2 regions of the Paenibacillus sp. FSL R5-0519 genome follow, and region 1 is predicted to be linked to the other one. Evidence: riboswitches for the same ligand, from Rfam matches in the RefSeq annotation. Region 1 holds a riboswitch; the other holds the start of a gene.
What was found. A riboswitch is a leader RNA that binds a small molecule or an ion and turns the genes downstream of it on or off. The one in region 1 is predicted to bind ZMP and ZTP.

Region 1 (3,414 bases):
TTGCGAATCAGTACAGTAACGGCGCTATTTCATATCATCATGCCGCTCATCGGCATGTATATGGGCAAATACGTCAGCTCGCTGCTCGGTGACATTACGACGTATGCAGCAGGTGGATTACTTGTTCTGCTGGGTGGTCATATGATCCTGAATGCATTCCGTGAAGGCGATACCAAGTTGGTGGACCACCGTTCCCTGCTCGGCGTTATACTGTTTTCCCTCAGCGTAAGTGTGGATTCGTTCTCCGTTGGCGTTTCCTTAGGGATGTTTAGCAGTGATCTGATCTTAACCGTACTTGCCTTTGGCGTGTGTGGCGGGGTGATGTCGGTGATGGGTCTGCTATTAGGCCGTCGGGTGAGTCAGAATCTCGGGGATTATGGTGAGGCCATTGGTGGCGCAATCTTGCTTGCGTTTGGACTTTTGTTTATATTTTAAAATAAAACTTGAGATATCCTATCATTCGCATCATATGTAAAATGGGGAGGCTAACACAATGAAACATATTTTATTCGTATGTACAGGAAATACGTGCCGCAGCCCCATGGCAGAGGGGCTTTTGAGAAAACTGGCATCGGAGCGCGGCATTCAGGTGGAGGTTCGTTCCGCAGGTGTGGCAGCAACGTCGGGTATGCCGATCTCTCGTCATGCGGAAGCTGTTTTGAGAGATCATAACGTTGAAGGTCCGCCTCATTCCACACAGCTTAGCTCTAACCTGGTAGGTTGGGCCGATCTGGTTCTTACATTAACACGGAGTCATAAGCAGCATGTCATGCAGGTATTTCCCGACTCCATCCACAAAACCTATACATTGAAAGAGTATGTGGAAGACGACGAGCAGGTATTAAGAGATGTTCAGGAATTGGACAGCCTGTTTGCAACGCTGGAGATGAAACGTGCCCTTGGTCAAGAGATCCTGGCATCGGAGCGTGAGCGAGCCATCGAGATCAGACAACGAATTCCAAGTTTCGACATCTCTGACCCGTTTGGGGGAAGTCGTGATGATTACAATATCGCTGCGGCTGAGATTCGGACGGCATTGGACCGGCTTTTGGATAAGCTGGGATAATTCTGATCCTGCGGGGCAGGTTATAGAAACAGGACATGTGATGTAAATTAACCGTTGATTTTAGACGCGGGTTGTTTTATGATGAAGGGGAAAACAGGGATCCGGTGTAACTGGCGACGAAGTGGGCATAACCACGATGGAGCACCGGAACAAACGGCCGGTCGCCTGGGCAAAAGAGCAATTCTGCGTTACCCGCAGACTGCTCTTTTTTTCGTCTTTCATCTGATTATTCGCTATAATAGTACCTGAGATGCCGTGCAAGAATACGAAGGACAGCCAAGAGACAGCGCGCATGATTTTATCGGGAGGCGATGATAGGATGACTATAGAGTTAGATTCAGAACAACCCGGATTGCAGGAACAGACCGCATCCATTCTGCATGAACTGGCGCTTGCCGGACAGCTTGGGCCTGGACAGATCGTTGTGATCGGTACAAGCACAAGTGAAGTCGCAGGTGCGCGGATTGGTACGAGTGGTGCCATTGAAGTGGCGCAGCAGCTTCTTGCGGGTATACGCGAGGTGCAGGAGGAATTCGGTTTCGACACGGTATTCCAATGTTGTGAGCATCTGAACCGTGCGCTGGTAATGGAACGTTCTGTACTCACTCGTCTTGGATTGACTGAGGTTGGTGCAGTACCCGTGCCCAAGGCCGGAGGTTCAATGGCATCCGCAGCATATCGTTCGCTGACCGATCCATGCCTGGCTGAACATGTGCAGGCCCATGCGGGACTGGACATTGGGGAGACGATGATTGGCATGCATCTCCGGCATGTAGCCGTACCTTTTCGTACAGCGCTCCGCTATGTTGGAGATGCGCGTGTGACTACAGCGTTGACTCGTCCAAAGTTAATTGGCGGCGAACGCGCGGTGTATCGTATGGAAGAACAACCAGATTCAACATTTTGTGACTAACATATAAAGCGAGACTAATTGGGTTACACTCCTGACTTTGATTGCATCACCATCTTCCGATCGCTGTTATCCCCAGATTTTTTAATTCCCTATTTAAAAGGGGAAATTCGGTGATAGCCTATGCTTCCGGAGTAGCTTTCTAAAGAAAGCTTTTAGGCGACCACTTCGTTTCTTCAGATTGGTGTTGCACTCGCCGTTTTCGTGTAAACATTAGTTTCACTTTATAACTTCACTTATAACTGGGAGGAATTTAATCATGGAACAATTGCGCAAGAATGACCCGGCAGTACTGGAAGCGATGAATCTTGAACTGAAACGTCAACAGAACAACATCGAACTGATTGCATCCGAGAACATCGTAAGTGAAGCAGTAATCGAAGCATTGGGATCTGTTCTGACCAACAAGTACGCTGAAGGATATCCAGGCAAACGTTACTATGGCGGTTGTGAGCATGTGGACGTCGTTGAAGACATCGCACGTGATCGTGCCAAAGAATTGTTCGGAGCAGAACACGTGAATGTTCAACCACACTCCGGCGCACAAGCGAACATGGCAGTTTATCTTGCAGCATTGAAACCTGGTGATACTGTACTCGGTATGAACCTTGCCCATGGTGGACACCTCACACACGGTAGCCCGGTGAACGCATCCGGTTTGCTGTACAACTTTGTAGCATACGGCGTACAGGAAGATACATTCCTGATTGATTATGATGAAGTACGCAAAGCGGCTTTCAAACACCGCCCTCGTCTGATCGTTGCAGGTGCAAGTGCATATCCACGTACCATTGATTTTGAAAAGCTGGCTTCCATCGCCAATGATGTAGGCGCTTTGTTCATGGTGGACATGGCTCACATCGCAGGACTGGTTGCTGCTGGTTTGCATCCAAACCCGGTTCCACATGCGCATTTCGTAACAACAACAACACACAAAACGCTGCGTGGACCTCGTGGTGGTATGATTCTGTGCCGCAAAGCGTGGGCAGCAGCGATTGATAAAGCGGTATTCCCAGGTTCCCAAGGTGGCCCTCTGATGCACGTGATTGCTTCCAAAGCGGTAGCATTCGGAGAAGCTTTGCAACCTTCGTTCAAAACATATGCACAGAATGTCGTGAAAAACGCACAGGTTCTGGCTGAAACACTGATCGCTGAAGGATTGAATATCGTATCCGGTGGTACAGATAACCACTTGATGCTGATCGACACACGCAGTGTGAACATCACTGGTAAGGAAGCTGAGCATGTGCTTGATTCCATCGGTATTACCGTGAACAAAAATGCAATTCCATTCGACCCTACAAGCCCGTTTGTAACGAGTGGTATTCGAATTGGTACACCTGCTGCAACTTCCCGTGGCATGAACGAAGAAGCGATGGTTGCCATTGGTAAGATCATTGCCAAAACGTTGAAAAATCCTAAAGATACAGCGAAGCTG
Region 2 (3,414 bases), 2.1 Mb from region 1:
CAAAGGTATCGGAACATTGCTGGTGCAATCCATGCTGGCCTATCTCATTCATGAAAAACAAGCCCGTAAAGTGGTTATGGACCCTCAATCCTGGAACTTGCGAGCGATATCCTGTTATGAGAAATGTGGTTTTCAAAGGATTAAGCTATTGGAGAAACATGAGCAGCATGAAGGGCAGATGAGAGACTGCTGGCTTATGGAATATACTCCTTAGATAATTTTAAACGTTATTTTGAATCATACACACAAGGAGGAATAATGGATGGATGAACGATTTCCGATAGGACCATTTGTACACACGGGTGAAGTTACTTTGGAACAGCGGGAGAAGTGGATTCAGGACATTGCTGAGTTGCCTGAACGCGCGCGAGAAGCGGTAAAGGGACTAAGTGAAGAGCAATTAAGTCTGCCGTATCGAGAAGGTGGATGGATGCTCAAACAGGTCATTCACCACATGGCAGACAGCCATATGAACAGTATGATTCGTTTCAAGTTGGCACTGACAGAGGACACACCTACGATTCGACCTTATTATGAAGAGCGTTGGGCTGAACTGAGTGATTCAAGGGACCTGGATGTCGAATTCTCGCTTCAGATTCTGGATGCGCTCCATCGTCGTTGGGTGTTTCTGTTAAACGCGTTGGCAGATGCAGATTATGCCAAGCAATTTTATCATCCCTCATCGGAAGAAACGACAAGACTGGATTACAATTTGGGCATGTATGCTTGGCATGGCAAACACCATGTTGCCCATATCATATCGCTTCGAGATCGGTTGGGAATATAGTCTAGGAGTAATACCTTTTTAAGGAGGATTCATTAATGACTGTACATATCAGACTATTAAACGAGAACGATCCTGTCATTATATCCAAGGCGTTCCAAGAGCAGGGTTGGGGGAGATTACCTGAGCAGTATACTCATTACTTGGCTGAACAGCAGAATGGGGATCGTGTAACCTTGGTAGCCGAGTTGAACGGAGAATTTGCCGGATACGTGAATGTATTGTGGCATTCCAAATACCCTTCTTTCAGGGAACAAGGCATCCCCGAAATTAACGATTTCAATGTGCTGATCAAGTTCCAGCGCCAAGGTATTGGTTCACGGTTGATGGACCGCGCAGAGGAAGTTATTTCGGAACGAACGGATGTAGCAGGTATTGGTGTAGGTGTATTTACCGATTATGGCAAGGCGCAAGTTTTATATGCCCATCGCGGATACATACCGGACGGTCATGGTGTTCACAGACACGATCATTATATTCAGCCAGGTGAAGAAACGATTATGGACGACGATGTTGTACTTTATCTTACGAAGAAGTTAAGAGGCATACAATAAGTATGAGTGATGTATACTGGTTGTTAAATATCTGTTGTGTGTGACTGGCGTAAACGTGGAGTGAACCACGAGGAAGCACATATATTATATGCCGTACGCCTGGGCAAAGTGTTTGATCTTTTGATCAAACACTTTATTTATTATTCGGGTACCAGAGGACTGGTGGCAGTAATGAAAAAGGCGTTTGTTTTATTTGATAGAATGACAAGCATGGATTTGGCTGGATTCTATGAAGCTGTGACCTTTAAGGGGAGGAGGTGATAAAAAGATGACTATTCGCCTTTTTCAAGCGATTGATCAACCAGCAGTTCTGAAAATGATGACGGATCATCATTTTCGATTCCCTTCGTTTATACGGGAACAGTATCCTGCGCGCTGGGATTTATTTTTAAATATGATGGATGAACGGATCAGTGCTTATTATGTCATGGTTGACGAAGCAGATGTTGTCATAGGTCATGCTGGTTATATCTTTCAGCCTACGGTTAACCGATATGAAATCGTTGGCGTTGTTACGTGTAAATCACACCTTCGACAAGGTGTAGCACGTACACTAATTACTGAAATATGCATGAAAATAGCTGAGTTCGGCAATGGTGAAGTCATGCTTTACAAACTTGATCATGCAGAAAATCAAGCAGCGCTCGTATTTTATGAAAGAATGAATTTTCAAAAGGAAGGTATTGATATGAATTATTATACCTCGGGGTTCCATAGGCTGGCTCTTGTCAAAACAACGGTCTGATCAGAAACTTCCACCAGAGCAGTGTAATGCCAAAGAAAGATAATGAAAAAGCTGTCCTGCATGTTATACTCTATTGGAAGTTGAGGAATGATAAGCAGGATGTTGAGAGATTAGATGATCAGAGGAGTGAATGATGCATGTTTAGCAAAGTCGGCCAAATTATGTTGTATGTCAACAATCAGGATGAATCACTGGCATTTTGGACGGAAGTTGCAGGATTCCACATTGTGGATGAAGTAAACCTCGACGAGGGCATGAGATGGATTGAGATTGCGCCTACCCCAGATTCGCAGACGAGCATTATTCTCCATGACAAAGAGTTTGTCGAGCGGATGTCGGCGGGTGTAAATCTGGGCACACCATCATTAATGTTCTTTACCGAAAATCTGGATCAACTATATGCTGACTTGTCTGGAAAACATGTAACGGTTGGAGAGATTGTCGAGATGCCAACGGGACGTGTCTTCAACTTTGCTGATAACGAAAAAAATTACTTTGCAGTCATGGAACGGGCGAAGTAAACTGTAACTCACAACTGCTACAATTGTTAGCGATCGACATCCAAGTCGGTCGTTTTTTTGTTGGAAAAATCTTATATTTCAAAGTGGAAAAATACAAGAAAAATAGAGGATTAATGGTTAAAAATGTTATAATAAAGTGTAGCTGATTTAATGAAAATGACGAGGAATGAATGGTCTGAACTGAAGGTTCGGATGGAGGATTTAAGGAGGAATGTGTTGTGGAAAAGACCATTAAAAGTGTACAGGATCTGTATGATATGCTCGATGCAGACTTCAGATCTGCCAAGCAATTTTGGGAGCCTTTCTATGAGGATCGGAACAGACCTATACCCTTTTTCCCAAACAAACCGGATGAGAATCTGGTAGCGCATGTGAACGCAGGTTTGCTGGCAGGTGGCAAGGCACTGGAACTGGGTTGTGGTCCAGGCAGAAATGCATTGTATTTGACCCGCCAAGGATATCAGGTAGATGCTTATGATCTTTCCGAGACAGCTATTGCCTGGGCTAAGGAGAGGGCGGCAGAAGAGCAACTGGACGTACATTTTGAATGTCGCTCCGTGTTCGAACTGGCCCCGCAGCAAGAATATGATCTTGTCTACGACTCGGGTTGTCTGCATCATCTGCTACCTCATCAGCGGATTCCTTACATAGAGATGATTCACCAAGCGCTCAAGCCCGGAGGATACTTTGGGATGAGCTGTTTTGCTCCTGGTTTTGGCGGTCAAGGTGGGCCGGAGAGCGTCATGGATGATTGGCAGGTATATCAAGAGAAGTCGATGAAAGGCGGACTGGCCTTTACGGAGGAAAAGC

Region 2: linked by a shared signal. The riboswitch ahead of MKY73_RS21405 (GNAT family N-acetyltransferase) and the one ahead of MKY73_RS01405 (TIGR01440 family protein) in region 1 are both predicted to bind ZMP and ZTP.

What each region holds. Positions count from the first base shown of each region.
Region 1 covers NZ_CP150234.1:332,134-335,547, forward strand. Annotated here, with positions in the region: gene MKY73_RS01395 (manganese efflux pump MntP family protein) at 1-435, shown strand, start outside; gene MKY73_RS01400 (low molecular weight protein arginine phosphatase) at 494-1,066, shown strand; ZMP/ZTP riboswitch at 1,163-1,244, shown strand; gene MKY73_RS01405 (TIGR01440 family protein) at 1,386-1,979, shown strand; gene glyA (serine hydroxymethyltransferase) at 2,236-3,414, shown strand, end outside.
Region 2 covers NZ_CP150234.1:4,776,123-4,779,536, reverse strand. Annotated here, with positions in the region: gene MKY73_RS21420 (GNAT family N-acetyltransferase) at 1-214, shown strand, start outside; gene MKY73_RS21415 (YfiT family bacillithiol transferase) at 263-787, shown strand; gene MKY73_RS21410 (GNAT family N-acetyltransferase) at 823-1,338, shown strand; ZMP/ZTP riboswitch at 1,369-1,450, shown strand; gene MKY73_RS21405 (GNAT family N-acetyltransferase) at 1,607-2,083, shown strand; gene MKY73_RS21400 (VOC family protein) at 2,221-2,604, shown strand; gene MKY73_RS21395 (class I SAM-dependent methyltransferase) at 2,823-3,414, shown strand, end outside.